2 regions of the Rhizobium sp. N731 genome follow, and region 2 is predicted to be linked to the other one. Evidence: predicted binding sites of a transcription regulator. Region 2 holds the regulator's gene; the other holds the start of a gene.
The links. The regulator LexA, encoded in region 2, represses DNA repair genes until DNA is damaged. The targets are predictions, from matches to a motif close to TGTTCNNNNTGTGTTCNG.
Positions count from the first base shown of each region.

Region 1: AMK02_RS20375 (helicase-related protein) is a predicted target of LexA. The motif match lies at 3,210-3,227, and genes of this name have one in related genera.

Region 1 covers NZ_CP013601.1:4,205,139-4,212,017, reverse strand. The annotation lists gene AMK02_RS20375 (helicase-related protein) at 1-3,151, opposite strand, end outside; gene AMK02_RS20370 (DUF3309 family protein) at 3,948-4,103, shown strand; gene AMK02_RS20365 (YMGG-like glycine zipper-containing protein) at 4,130-4,390, shown strand; gene AMK02_RS20360 (beta-ketoacyl-ACP reductase) at 4,800-5,525, opposite strand; gene AMK02_RS20355 (acetyl-CoA C-acetyltransferase) at 5,593-6,774, opposite strand.
Region 2 covers NZ_CP013601.1:1,979,356-1,986,234, forward strand. The annotation lists gene AMK02_RS09825 (ComEC/Rec2 family competence protein) at 1-1,382, shown strand, start outside; gene lexA (transcriptional repressor LexA) at 1,363-2,082, opposite strand; gene AMK02_RS09835 (VOC family protein) at 2,281-3,177, shown strand; gene kdsA (3-deoxy-8-phosphooctulonate synthase) at 3,174-4,019, shown strand; gene eno (phosphopyruvate hydratase) at 4,160-5,434, shown strand; gene AMK02_RS09850 (FtsB family cell division protein) at 5,569-5,889, shown strand; gene pdhA (pyruvate dehydrogenase (acetyl-transferring) E1 component subunit alpha) at 6,035-6,879, shown strand, end outside.

The DNA of each region.
Region 1 (6,879 bases), 2.1 Mb from region 2:
GCTTGGCGAAGGGCGAATCCGGATCGATCGGCTTCTCCTTGCGCGGCGGCTTGGCCTCGAAGCGCAGCGGCTGGGCGCCGCGATTGTTGTTGCGGTCGTTACGGTCATTGCGATCGTTACGCTCGCCGCGGTCCTTCCGGTCGCCACGATCCTGACGATCACCGCGCGGCTGGTCCTTGCGCTCGCCCCTTGCCTGCTGCGGCCTGCCGCCGTCGCGGCCGCCACCGTCCTTGCCGCGGCCGTGGCGGTTGTCGCGCCCGTCGCCGCCACGGTTGCCCTCGCCGCCTTCACCACCGTTCGGGCGGCGATTGCGCTCGCCGCGCTCCTGGTTCTGGCCGCCCCGGCGTTCGCCATGGCCGCCGCGTGCTTGGCGATGATTGTCATTGCGGCCGCCGAGACGCCACAAAAGAACCGGCTTCGGTTCCGCCGGCTCGCCAGCTTCCCCGGAAGCGGCAGCCTCTGTCGAAGCGGTTGCCTCCGTCTCTTCGGCCGCCGCGTTGCCGTCGCTCGCTTCTGTCGCGGGGACGTCGGCCGCCGTCGAAGCTGGCTCGGCTGCGGATGGCTCGGAAGCAGCCTCTTCGGTCGCTCCGTCGGCATCGTCGTGATCGGCTTTTTCCGCCGCTTCTTCCGCGGATGTTTCCGCGGAGGCGGCGGGGGCTGAAGCTGCGTCCTGCGCCGCAAGATGGGCCGACGCCTCTTCCGCCTTCACGGCATCGGCGCGATAGCCGAGGCCCTTGAGGATCTCTTCCATGTCCTCGAGCGTCGCCCCGAGAATCGACAGCATCGCCGTCGTCGTCGTGAAACGGCGACCGTCATATGCGCCTTCCGGACGATTGCTCTGACCGGGCTTCCATTGCAGCAGCGGACGGATGATATCGGCGAGCCGCTCCAGAATGTCGATGCGCACGGCGCGCTTGCCGAGGAAACGGAAGCCGGCGAGCTTGTAGAACATCCGCTCGAAGCTCGGATCGGTGACGACCGAGGTGCGCCCGGCGGCCAGCACGGGAATGAGATCGCCGTAGCCTGGCTTGTCGAGACCGTCGTTCTTCAACGCCCAGAGCAGCGTGATCAGTTCGGCAGGTGCCGGCTTCAGAAGGGCCGGAACGAAGATATGATAGGCACCGAAACGTGCGCCGTAGCGGCGCATGGAGGCGCGAGCCTCCTGATCCAGCGACTTCACCTCCTCGGTGACGTCACGGCGGAAGAGCACGCCGAGATTTTCGACCAGCTGGAAGGCAAGGCCCTTGGCAAGACCCTGCAGGTCTTCGGCGCGCGACAGATCGTCCAGCGGCTTCAACACCGTGCTGATGTGATGATTGACGAAACGTTCGATACGGGCGGCGACGTGATCGCGGGCATTGCCCGTCAACTGCTCGTCGGCAAGCAAAATCACACGCGGACGCATGACGTGGTCGCTGCCGGAAAGCCGCGCCACCGGATCGCCGAGCCAACGGATCAAGCCATCCGAACCGATCGCCAGATCGCTATTGCCCGCGGCATGCAGCCGGGCCGCACGGGCCTCGAACTCGAGCGCGAGCGCCTTCTGCGACGCAGCCTGAACCGCCTTGGCATCCGGCCCATCCGTTCCCGCCACCGGGGTGAAACGGAATCCACTCAACTGCCCTACATGATGTCCTTCAACGAAGACATCGCCATTCACACTGATTTCAGCTTCCAGCATCGCATTCTCTCTCAGGCGCTTCATGAGCACAGATGTCCTGCGATCAACAAAGCGTTTCGTCAACCTTTCATGTAACGCATCGGACAATCGATCTTCGATTTCCCGCGTCTTTTCCTGCCAATGTGTCGGATCGGCAAGCCAGCCGGGCCGATTCGAAACGTAGGTCCAGGTCCTTATCTGCGCGATTCGCGCCGAAAGCGTGTCAATTTCCCCATCAGTTCGATCCGAGCGATGAACCTGCTCCGCAAGAAACTGCTCATTTACCGTGCCATAGCGCACGAGATCGGAAAAGAGGGTCGAAATAAGATCGGCATGTTGGGCCGGAGTGATACGCCGGTAGTCGGGCAGCGCGCAAGCCTCCCAGAGTTTTTCGACACGGGCTGGCCTGTCGGCGAGGTCCATTACCTCGGGGTAGCGCGAAAGTTGCTCGAGCGCCTGCTGGTCGACCGCCGGCAGCGCCCGCGTCAGCCCGGGCACGCGCGGCCCGGCCTCCAGGCTGGCGCGCAGCGACTGAATCGAGGAGAAGTCCATCTCCGTCGTGCGCCACTGCAGAACCTTGACGTTGTCGAATTCATGTCCCTCGATGCGCTGCACCAGTTCCTCGTCGAAGGGCGAGACCTGTCCGGTGACGCCGAAGGTGCCGTCCCGCACGTGCCGCCCGGCGCGGCCGGCGATCTGGCCGAGTTCGGCCGGATTGAGGTTGCGGAACTGGTAGCCGTCGAATTTCCGGTCCTGGGCGAAGGCGACGTGATCGACGTCGAGGTTGAGGCCCATGCCGATCGCATCGGTCGCCACCAGATATTCGACGTCGCCCGCCTGATAGAGCGCGACCTGCGCATTGCGGGTGCGCGGGCTGAGCGCCCCCAGCACGACCGCCGCGCCGCCGCGCTGCCGGCGGATGAGCTCGGCGATGGCATAGACCTCATCGGCGGAAAAGGCGACGATGGCGGAACGCTGCGGCAGCCGGGTGATCTTCTTCTGCCCGGCGTAAAGGAGATGCGAAAGCCGCGGCCGCTCGACGATCGTAATCCCGGGCAGGATGTGCTGCAGAATCGGCCGCATCGTCCCTGCACCCAGCAGCAGCGTTTCATCACGGCCGCGAAGGTGCAGGATGCGGTCGGTGAAGATATGGCCGCGCTCGAGATCGCCGGCGAGCTGCACCTCGTCGATCGCGACAAAGGCGGCTTTGGTCTCCCGCGGCATCGCCTCGACCGTGCAAACGGAAAAACGCGCATTGGGCGGCGAAATCTTTTCTTCGCCGGTGACCAGCGCCACGTTCTGCAAACCGACCTTCTCCACCACCCGCGTATAGACCTCGCGGGCCAGGAGCCTGAGCGGCAGGCCGATCACGCCGGTCCCGTGTGCGACCATGCGCTCGATGGCATAATGGGTCTTACCGGTATTGGTTGGTCCAAGCACCGCGGTCACACCGCGCCCGCTCAGAATCATCGGCTGCGAAGTCAGAGTCATGGTCCATGCAAGTGAGGCAAGCGCGCCCCGGGAAAAGTTTTGCCCTCTCGATGAGGCACAGAACACATGGACAGCTGCCGCCGCAAACGCAAGGGCAGATTTCAAAATGCGCCGGGGATTGCGACCCTTGCGAGTCGTCCAGGCGGTCCGAATTTCCGATTTGGAACAGCGTGAGAACGAATCAGAGACGAATCGCTGACTCCTGCTGATTCAGCTTTTGTTCACGGCTAAGTATTGATTTTGAATCACTTTTTCCTACTAAATGCTGAATCGCGGGACTCTCTCCTGTTCGCATTTTTGTCGCCGTGCCGGAGGTCTGTCATGCGCTTTTCGTCAAGTGAAAAATCCGCCGAAATTAACCCTTTGATCAAATCCGGAACGAATCGGCGACGAATCGCCGACTGTGCTGTTTTCCCCTTTCGTTCACGGCCATATTTGGTGGCGTCGTGATGGTCCGCCGCTAGATGCGGGGCAGCGGAAAGGTCTCGTCACGTCGGTGTTAATCTTCCGGCGAGCAAATTCACACAGCGTTAAGCCTGGCCCGCTTGCGCCGCTGGACCGATCAAAAACGGAACGAATCACCGACGAATCGAAGACATCCAGGCCTTCCCGCTTTGTTCACCGCAACCTATTGTATATAAACGCCTTTTTAACCATACGAGCGATTTGTCGGGGGTGACGGTTCACAAACCATGAATCGCCTTGCGTCCTAATTCACGCGCCCAACCGGGAACAAAAATCGCCAATGCGTGTTTCTTGTCCATCCAGATTGCGGATGAAATGAAGGAAAAACACCATGCTTGGCACGATACTTCTCGTTATCCTCATTCTGCTCTTGATCGGAGCCTTGCCAAATTGGGGTTATAGCCGTGGCTGGGGCTATGGACCTTCCGGCGGTTTGGGGCTAGTTCTCGTCATTATCATTATCCTTGTACTAATGGGCCGCATCTAAAGCCCGACAACCTGGGGAGTTACGACATGATGAAGAAGATTGTTCTTATTGGCGCGCTCGTGGGCGCTCTCGCATCCTGCACGGCGACCGAGCAGGGCACGGCGATCGGCGCCGGCACCGGTGCGGTCATCGGCGGCGCCGTCACCAACAGCTGGGGTGGTGCCGCTGTCGGCGCCGTTGCCGGCGGCCTGACCGGCGCTCTCATCGGCCAGTCGGTCGAACGCCGCGGCTACTGCATCTATCGCGATCGCTACGGCCGCCGCTACGAGGCTCGTTGCCGCTACTGACCGGCAAACGCATATCGGACTTCCCAACGGGCGCTTCGGCGCCCGTTTTTCTTTGCCGGCGGGTCCGTCAACGGGACGTTGACGATCGCGAGAGAGGCGAGGAACGTAGGCAGCGCAACATACCCTTTCTCCCCAGCGGGGAGAAGGTGCCGGCAGGCGGATGAGGGGGCTACACGGAACATCCCTCCCCCTATGGAAATCCCGGATGGGTGGGTGATTGGAAAGACCGGCGGCGCCGGCCCCCTCATCCGCCCTACGGGCCCTTCTCCACGAGGGGAGAAGAGGGAATCGAGAGGCCACGTGCTATCCCTTCGCCCCGTTTACGTGAAAAGGACGGGCCGAGACCAATGGTTCGGCCCTGTTGTTTCGAGTAAGGGGCTAGGTGGCTTTGCTCGGAGGATCTGCTGTCTTAAACGAAGAACTGCCCGCCATTGGCCGTCAGCGTCGAACCGGTGATGAAGCCGGCATCGTCGGAGACGAGGAAGGTGACGCAGCGCGCGATTTCTTCCGGTTCGCCGAGCCGGCCGACCGGGATCTGCGGAATGATGCGTTCATTCAGCACTTTCTCCGGCACGGCAAGCACCATTTCCGTCCCGATATAACCGGGGCAGATGGCATTGACCGTGATGTTTTTCGCCGCCCCTTCCTGGGCAAGCGCCTTGGTAAAGCCGAGATCGCCCGCTTTGGCCGCCGAATAGTTCGCCTGGCCCATCTGGCCCTTCTGGCCGTTGATCGAGGAGATATTGACGATGCGGCCGAAGCTGCGGTCGCGCATGCCGCTCCAGACCTGATGCGTCATGTTGAACAGGCCGGTCAGGTTGGTGTTGATCACCTCGTGCCACTGTTGCGGCGTCATCTTGTGGAACATCGCGTCGCGGGTGATGCCGGCATTGTTGACGAGGATTTCGACCGGCCCGATCTCTCGTTCGACCTTGGTGATCCCTTCACCGCAGGCAGCGTAGTCCGAAACATCCCATTTGAATACCGCAACGCCGGTGACGTCGTGGAAGGCATGAGCCTTCTCGTCATTACCGGCATAAGTGGCCGCAACCCTGTAGCCGGCATTTTTCAGCGCCATGGATATCGCCGCGCCGATGCCGCGTGTACCTCCGGTGACCAGAGCCACTCTGCTCATGTTCCGCTCCCCCTCTGTGTTTTCGCCACTCGTGGCGGCATTTCAATCAATGACGGATCGTATGCTATTAAAGTGCTTCAAAGCACATGGCGACGCCCATGCCGCCGCCGATGCAAAGCGTGGCGAGGCCCTTCTTCGCGCCGCGGCGCTTCATCTCGAACAGCAGCGTGTTGAGAATGCGCGCGCCGGAGGCGCCGATCGGATGCCCGATCGCAATCGCCCCGCCATTGACGTTGACGATCGACGGATCCCAACCGAGATCCTTGCTGACGGCGCAAGCCTGAGCCGCGAAGGCCTCGTTGGCCTCGACAAGATCGAGATCGTTCACAGACCAGCCGGCCTTTTCCAGCGCCTTGCGCGACGCCGGGATTGGGCCGGTGCCCATGATCGAAGGATCGACGCCCGCCGTTGCCCAGGAAACGATGCGGGCAAGCGGCTGAATGCCGCGCCGGGCCGCTTCCGCCTCGCTCATCAGCACGGCGGCGGCAGCGCCGTCGTTGAGACCGGAGGCATTGGCGGCGGTGACCGTGCCATCCTTGTCGAAGGCCGGGCGCAGCTTGCCCATCGCCTCGAGCGTCGCGCCGTGGCGGATATATTCATCGGAATCGACGGTCACGTCGCCCTTACGTGTCTGGATAACGTAGGGAATGATCTCGTCGGTGAAGCGGCCGGCCTTCTGCGCCGCCTCCGCCTTGTTCTGCGAGGCGACGGCGAACTGATCCTGGTCGTCGCGCGACAGCTGCCACTGCCGTGCGACGTTCTCGGCGGTGATGCCCATATGGTAGCCGTGAAAAGCGTCGGTCAGGCCGTCCTTGATCATCGTGTCGACCATCTTCATGTCGCCCATCTTCGTGCCGCTGCGCAAGTGCGCGGCATGCGGCGCCATCGACATGGATTCCTGGCCGCCGGCAACGATGATCCTGGCGTCGCCGGTGGCGATCTGCTGCATGCCGAGCGCGATGGCGCGCAGGCCCGAGCCGCAGAGCTGGTTGACGCCCCAGGCCGTCGTTTCCTTCGGAAGGCCGGCCTTGATCGCCGCCTGACGGGCCGGGTTCTGGCCTTCGCCCGCGGCCAGCACCTGACCGAGGATCACCTCATCAACCTCGCCGGCGTCGACGCCGGCGCGCGCGAGCGCGCCTCTGATGACGGCCGCGCCGAGTTCATGCGCGGGGACCGTTGCGAATGCGCCGTTGAACGAGCCGACGGCTGTCCGACCTGCGCTGGCGATGACGACGGATGAATTGCTCATGGGGAGGCTCCTCGTTTTTCGTCCCACTTACATAAGGGGAAACTGGCAAAGCTTTGAGCACAAGTCAAACGGGAAGACTGGCCGCCGCGATTTTTCGGCGGCAGC
Region 2 (6,879 bases):
CCTATCCGACAAAGAAATTCGCCGCCGCCGGCGCGCTCATCGCCGTCACCGCCTATTACCTGATCTCCGGTTTCGGCGTTTCGGCCGAGCGCGCTTTTATCATGATGGCCATTATGCTGATTGCCATCTTCTTCGATCGGCCGTCGATCAGCCTGCGCAATATCGTTCTCTCTGCGCTCATCATCATCGCCATTTCACCTTCTGAAGTATTGGGACCGAGCTTTCAGATGTCCTTTGCCGCGACATTGGCTTTGGTATCGGGCTATCAGCTCTGGAAGGACAGGCGTGTCCGCGAAAACGCTTTTCTGAAACTGCCGATCATCAGGCCGGTGGTTGCCGTCGCCGGTTTCTTCGGCGGCGTCTTCCTGACCTCGCTGATCGGCGGCTTTTCCACCGCACTGTTTTCGATCGAGCATTTTCATCGCCTGACGGCTTACGGCCTGCCGGCAAACCTTGCGACGATGCCGATCATCTCCTTCATCGTCATGCCGGCCGGGTTGCTGGCGATGTTGCTCATGCCTTTCGGTGTGGACGCTCCGCTCTGGAAGGTGGTCGGATTCGGCCTCGATCTGGTGATTGCGGTCGCCAAGACGGTGTCCGGCTGGGGCGGTGATATCGGCGTCGGCCACTTGCCCGCCTGGTATTTCGCAGTGGCGGTGGCAGGCTTTCTGCTGCTGACGCTGCTGCGCACCCGACTGCGCCATGTCGGCACATCGATCATCGCCATCTCGACGCTCATCGTGCTGCTTCTGCCGGCTCCCCGGCCGCCGGATCTGGTGATTTCGGAGGATGGCAGTCTGGTTGCGGTTGTCGCGGCTGAGGCAATAGCTTCCAACCGTGAAAACCCGCCGGATTTCATCTTCGACCAGTGGCAGCGAGCGCTGGTCCTGCCGACACATGATCCGCCGAAGATGCTGGATGGTCCGGCTATCCCGCCGGAAGGAGAAGACCGCCGTGTCAGGCTTTCCCGCGATCAGCAGAACGAAGCGAGCGCAGCGATGCGGGCAGCCGCAGCAGGCGGTGAAGCAAACCGCTTTTCCTGCGTCAAGAAAGCCTGGTGCACATCAAGACTCGGCAATGGCCATATCGTGACCGTCATCGACAATGCCGCCTATCTCGGCCCGGCCTGCGATACGGCCGATATCGTCGTGACCTCGGTCCGTCTGCGCTTCGACAGCTGCCGCTCAGGCGGCACGCTTTTCACCGGCGAGACGCTGCGCAGGACCGGTTCCGTCGAATTGCGCTTCGCCGGTGCCGACCTGGAGGTCACCACCGCCTTCGATGCTTTGTCGCGACCATGGATGCGCCACCGCGCCTATGATTGGCGCAACGATCGTTTTACCGATTCCGGCCCATCCGGCGTCAGTGATAGCGACGGATGAGGCCGACGAGCTTGCCCTGCACCTTGACGCGGTCGGGTCCGAAGATGCGGGTCTCGTAGGCCGGGTTGGCGGCCTCGAGCGCGATCGAGGCACCCTTGCGGCGGAAACGCTTCAGCGTTGCTTCCTCGTCGTCGACGAGGGCAACGACGATATCGCCGGGACTTGCGGTGCTGCCGTTGCGGATGATCACGGTATCGCCGTCGAAGATGCCGGCATCGATCATCGAATCGCCCTTGACCTCCAGCGCGTAGTGCTCACCGGAGCCGAGCATATCCGCGGGAACGACGATGTCGTGGGTGTTGTTCTGGATCGCCGAGATCGGAACGCCGGCGGCGATACGTCCCATGACCGGCACGGAGATGGAGTTGCCATTGTCGGCGACCGGCTTTGGCGCAGCGGGGGCGGCGACCGGCTGGGGCTTGCCGAGGCTGCCCTCGATGACGCTCGGCGAAAAACCGCGCCGCTGTTGAAGGCTGGGGTTATAGGCCTCCGGAAGTTTGATCACTTCAAGCGCCCGGGCGCGATTCGGTAGGCGGCGAATGAAGCCGCGCTCCTCGAGCGCCGTGATCAGCCGGTGGATTCCGGATTTCGAGGCGAGATCCAGGGCATCCTTCATTTCGTCGAAAGAGGGAGGGACGCCGGATTCCTTCATGCGCTCATGAATGAAAAGGAGAAGCTCCTGTTGTTTGCGCGTGAGCATCGACGTCAGACCCCGTGATTGAAACAAATCCAGAACGGACACTATATGTTCCATATGTGTTCCGCAAGTAGCTAAATTTCCGTAAAACTTCGCGTCAACTCGTCGAGATTTTTATTTTCATTCGCCGGATTGGTGCACATGTCTTGCATTGAGCGAGGTGCTGTCGCACATCTCTTGCCGGTTTCAGGAGGGATATTCATGAACGCGCATTCCGCCAAGTCGCACCCGCTGGATCATGTCGTGCTGCCCGTGGTCAATATCGATCTGGCGCGTGAAAGGCTCGGCAAGCTCGGTTTCACCGTCGCCGCTGATGCGCGCCATCCCTTCGGAACGGAGAATGCCTGCGTCTTTTTCGCCGACAAGACCTATCTGGAGCCGCTTGGCGTTGCGAGTGTCGAGGAGAGCGAGGCAGCGGCCCGCCAGGGCAATGTCTTCATTGCCCGCAATCGCGCCTTCCGTTTCCGCTGCGGCGAGGAGGGACTTTCTGCGCTGGCCTTCCTCAGCGAGGATGCCGGCGTCGATCATAAGCGCTTGGTCGGCAACGGCGCGAGCGCCGGTGAGATGTTGCAATTCAGCCGGCCGATGCGGATGCCGGATGGTTCGGAGAGCGTCGGCAGCTTCAAGCTGGCCTTTGCAGCTGATTTGCGCGCCCCCGATTTCTTTCTCTTTACCTGCCAGCGCATCAATTCGTTCCCGACAGATCGCGCCGCGCTGGAGACGCATGCCAATGGCGTGATCGGTATTGCCGAGATCGCGCTTTGTGCGCCGGACCCGGCGGCATTCGCCGCTTTCGTCGGACTTGCGATAGGGCAGGCGGCGGCGGAGAAAACCGGTTTCGGCGTGAATATCGCGGCATCGAATGCGAAGATCAGCCTGATGACGCCGGAAGGGCTGGAGGCCTATTTCGAGCTTGTCGTCTCCTCCGCCGATCGTGGCCTGCGCGGCCGGGCAATCCTCTTCACTGTCGCCGATCTTGCCGTGACAGAAGCGCATTTGGCTGCTAACGGGGTGACCTACACGCGCAAGAACAACCGCATTCTGGTGAAGCCCACGCCCGGGCAGGGTGCGCTCTTCGCCTTCGAGGAAAAACGATGAGCACCGACACGAATTCCGAAGTCAGGATCGGCGAAGGCGAAGGCCAGGTCACCTTTTCCAATATCGCCCGCCTGTCGCTGATTGCCGGCCCATGTCAGATGGAGAGCCGCGATCACGCCTTTATGGTCGCCGGCACGCTGAAGGAGCTTTGCGGCAAGCTCGGCATAGGCCTTGTCTACAAGAGCTCCTTCGACAAGGCGAACCGCACCTCGCTCTCGGCAGAGCGCGGCATCGGCCTGGAAAAAGGCATGGAGGTCTTTGCCGACCTCAAGAAGGAATTCGGTTTTCCCGTCATAACCGACGTCCATACGGCCGAGCAATGCGCCGAGGTGGCCAAGGTGGTCGATGTCCTGCAGATCCCGGCCTTCCTCTGCCGTCAGACCGACCTTCTGATCGCAGCAGCCAGGACCGGCCGCGCCGTCAATGTCAAGAAGGGCCAGTTCCTCGCCCCTTGGGATATGAAGAACGTCCTGAAGAAGCTCAATGCCAGCGGCAATCCGAACGTGCTGCTGTGCGAGCGCGGCGCCTCCTTCGGCTACAATACGCTGGTTTCCGACATGCGCTCGCTGCCGATCATGGCGGCGATGGGCGCGCCCGTCATTTTCGATGCGACCCACTCCGTCGCTCAGCCGGGCGGGCAGGGCGAATCCTCGGGCGGTCAGCGCGAGTTCGTCGAGACGCTGGCACGCGCGGCAGTGGCGACGGGTATTGCCGGCGTCTTCCTCGAAACACACCAGGACCCTGACAACGCACCATCCGACGGCCCGAACATGGTCTATCTCAAGGACATGCCGCGGCTGCTTGAGAAATTGCTTGCGTTTGATGCGGTCGCCAAGGCCTGACCTTCAACAGGATGACATGATCGTGGTCTAGGCCACTTGGGAACGCCGATTCGAAGGCTGGTAATTGCGCATTGTAATTTGCACGCCTTCGATTATGACAGGCTTCGAACGTTTGATCACCCACCGAGCAGGAAGAACCCATGACTGCAATCACCGATATCATCGCCCGCGAGATCCTCGATAGCCGTGGCAATCCCACCGTCGAAGTCGACGTCTATCTCGAAGACGGCAGCATGGGCCGCGCGGCCGTTCCCTCGGGCGCCTCGACGGGCGCGCATGAGGCGGTCGAGCTGCGCGACGGCGGCAAGCGCTATCTCGGCAAGGGCGTCGAAAAGGCGGTCGAGGCGGCCAACACCGAGATCTTCGACGCGATCGGCGGCATCGACGCCGAAAACCAGATCCAGATCGACAACATCATGATCGAGCTCGACGGCACGCCGAACAAGTCGCGCCTCGGCGCCAATGCGATCCTCGGCGTGTCGCTCGCCGTCGCCAAGGCTGCCGCCCAGGCATCCGGCCTGCCGCTTTACCGTTACGTCGGCGGCGCTTCCGCGAGCCTCCTGCCGGTGCCGATGATGAACATCATCAACGGTGGCGCCCATGCCGACAACCCGATCGACTTCCAGGAATTCATGATCCTGCCGGTCGGCGCCGATTCGATCGCCGAAGCCGTGCGCATGGGTTCGGAAGTCTTCCATACGCTCCGCAAGGAGCTTGCCGCGCAGGGCCACAACACCAATGTCGGCGACGAAGGCGGCTTCGCCCCCGGCCTGAAGAGCGCGCCCGAAGCCCTCGACTTCATCATGAAGTCGATCGAGAAAGCCGGCTACAAGCCGGGCGACGACATGTGCCTCGGCCTCGACTGCGCCTCGACGGAATTCTTCAAGGACGGCAAGTATGTTCTCGAAGGTGAAGGCCGCACGCTCGAATCAGGCGCCATGGCCGAATATCTGGCCGAGCTTGCCGGCAAATACCCGATCATCTCGATCGAAGACGGCATGGCCGAAGACGACTGGGATGGCTGGAAGGCACTGACCGATCTGATCGGCAACAAGACCCAGCTCGTCGGCGACGATCTCTTCGTCACCAACTCCGCGCGCCTTCGCGACGGCATCCGCATGGGCGTCGCCAACTCGATCCTCGTCAAGGTCAACCAGATCGGTTCGCTGACGGAAACGCTCGATGCTGTCAACACGGCGCACAAGGCGGCCTATACCGCCGTCATGTCGCACCGCTCCGGCGAAACCGAAGATTCGACCATCGCCGATCTCGCCGTCGCCACCAACTGCGGCCAGATCAAGACCGGTTCGCTGTCGCGTTCCGACCGTCTTGCCAAGTACAATCAGCTGATCCGCATCGAGGAAGGCCTCGGCCCTCAGGCGCAGTACGCCGGTCGCTCGATCATCAAAGGCTGATCCTTCCGATTTTTACGGCTCGACCCGCGCCTCCCGGCGCGGGTTTTTTCTTGCGCGCTTTTTACGGTCAATGAACGGTTAATCTCTGTGCGTTATGCTGAACGAATTGGTAATGCGTTCAAGAGCATGCGTGTATGTGGACAAAGCATCATAAGAAGAGAAAGCTCGGCCGCTTCGTCATTCCGGCCATGACGGTCGCCTTCCTTTCCTATTTCGGTTATCATTGCATCCATGGCGATTATGGCCTGCGGGCGACGGAGACGTTCGAGCGTCAGCGCGTCGCGCGCGAACGAGAGCTTGCCGTCTTGAAGGCGAAGCGCGAACATCTGGAGAGCCAGGTGGCGCTGCTGAGTGATGGCTCGCTCGACAAGGATATGCTGGACGAAAAGGCGCGATATCAGCTGAATATGTCGCGTGCGGACGAGATCGTCATATTCAACCATTATTCCAATTAACCGGAATTCGGTTAATTGAAATTTCTGATTTATTTCCAATAATTTAGCGCCGAATACGAGCCATGCAATTATGGCATTGCTGTGGTCATATTTCTTCCCTATGGTACGCGCCACCGAGAAACGACAAACCCATAGGGAGGGTTGAATGGCGCCGCGAAAGACCGCGACCGTTTCCAGCCGCAAAACTGCAGCAAAACCAGCAGCCAAAGCATCGAATGGAGGCCCGGTAGCCGACTTCGATCGGGATGAGGAACTCAAGGCCTATCGCGAGATGCTACTGATCCGCCGCTTCGAGGAGAAGGCCGGTCAGCTTTACGGCATGGGCTTCATCGGCGGCTTCTGCCATCTCTACATCGGTCAGGAAGCTGTCGTCGTCGGCATGCAGATGGCACAGAAGGAAGGCGATCAGGTCATCACCGCCTATCGCGACCACGGGCACATGCTGGCAACCGGCATGGAGGCGCGCGGCGTCATGGCGGAACTGACCGGGCGCCGCAGCGGCTATTCCCACGGGAAGGGCGGCTCGATGCACATGTTCTCGAAAGAGAAGCATTTCTACGGCGGTCACGGCATCGTCGGCGCCCAGGTTTCGCTCGGAACAGGGCTTGCTTTTGCAAACCATTACCGCGGCAACGGCAATGTCGCCATCGCCTATTTCGGCGACGGCGCTGCCAACCAGGGCCAGGTTTACGAGAGCTTCAACATGGCGGCTCTCTGGAAGCTGCCGATCGTCTATATCGTCGAAAACAACCGTTACGCAATGGGCACCTCGACCGCCCGTGCGACGGCTCAGTCGAACTACTCGCTGCGCGGATCCGGCTTCGGCATCCCCGGCATTCAGGTCGACGGCATGGATGTTCGCGCCGTCAAGGCCGCGGCCGATGAGGCGCTCGAACATTGCCGCTCCGGCAAGGGCCCGATCATTCTCGAAATGCTGACCTATCGTTATCGCGGCCACTCGATGTCCGATCCGGCGAAATATCGCACGAA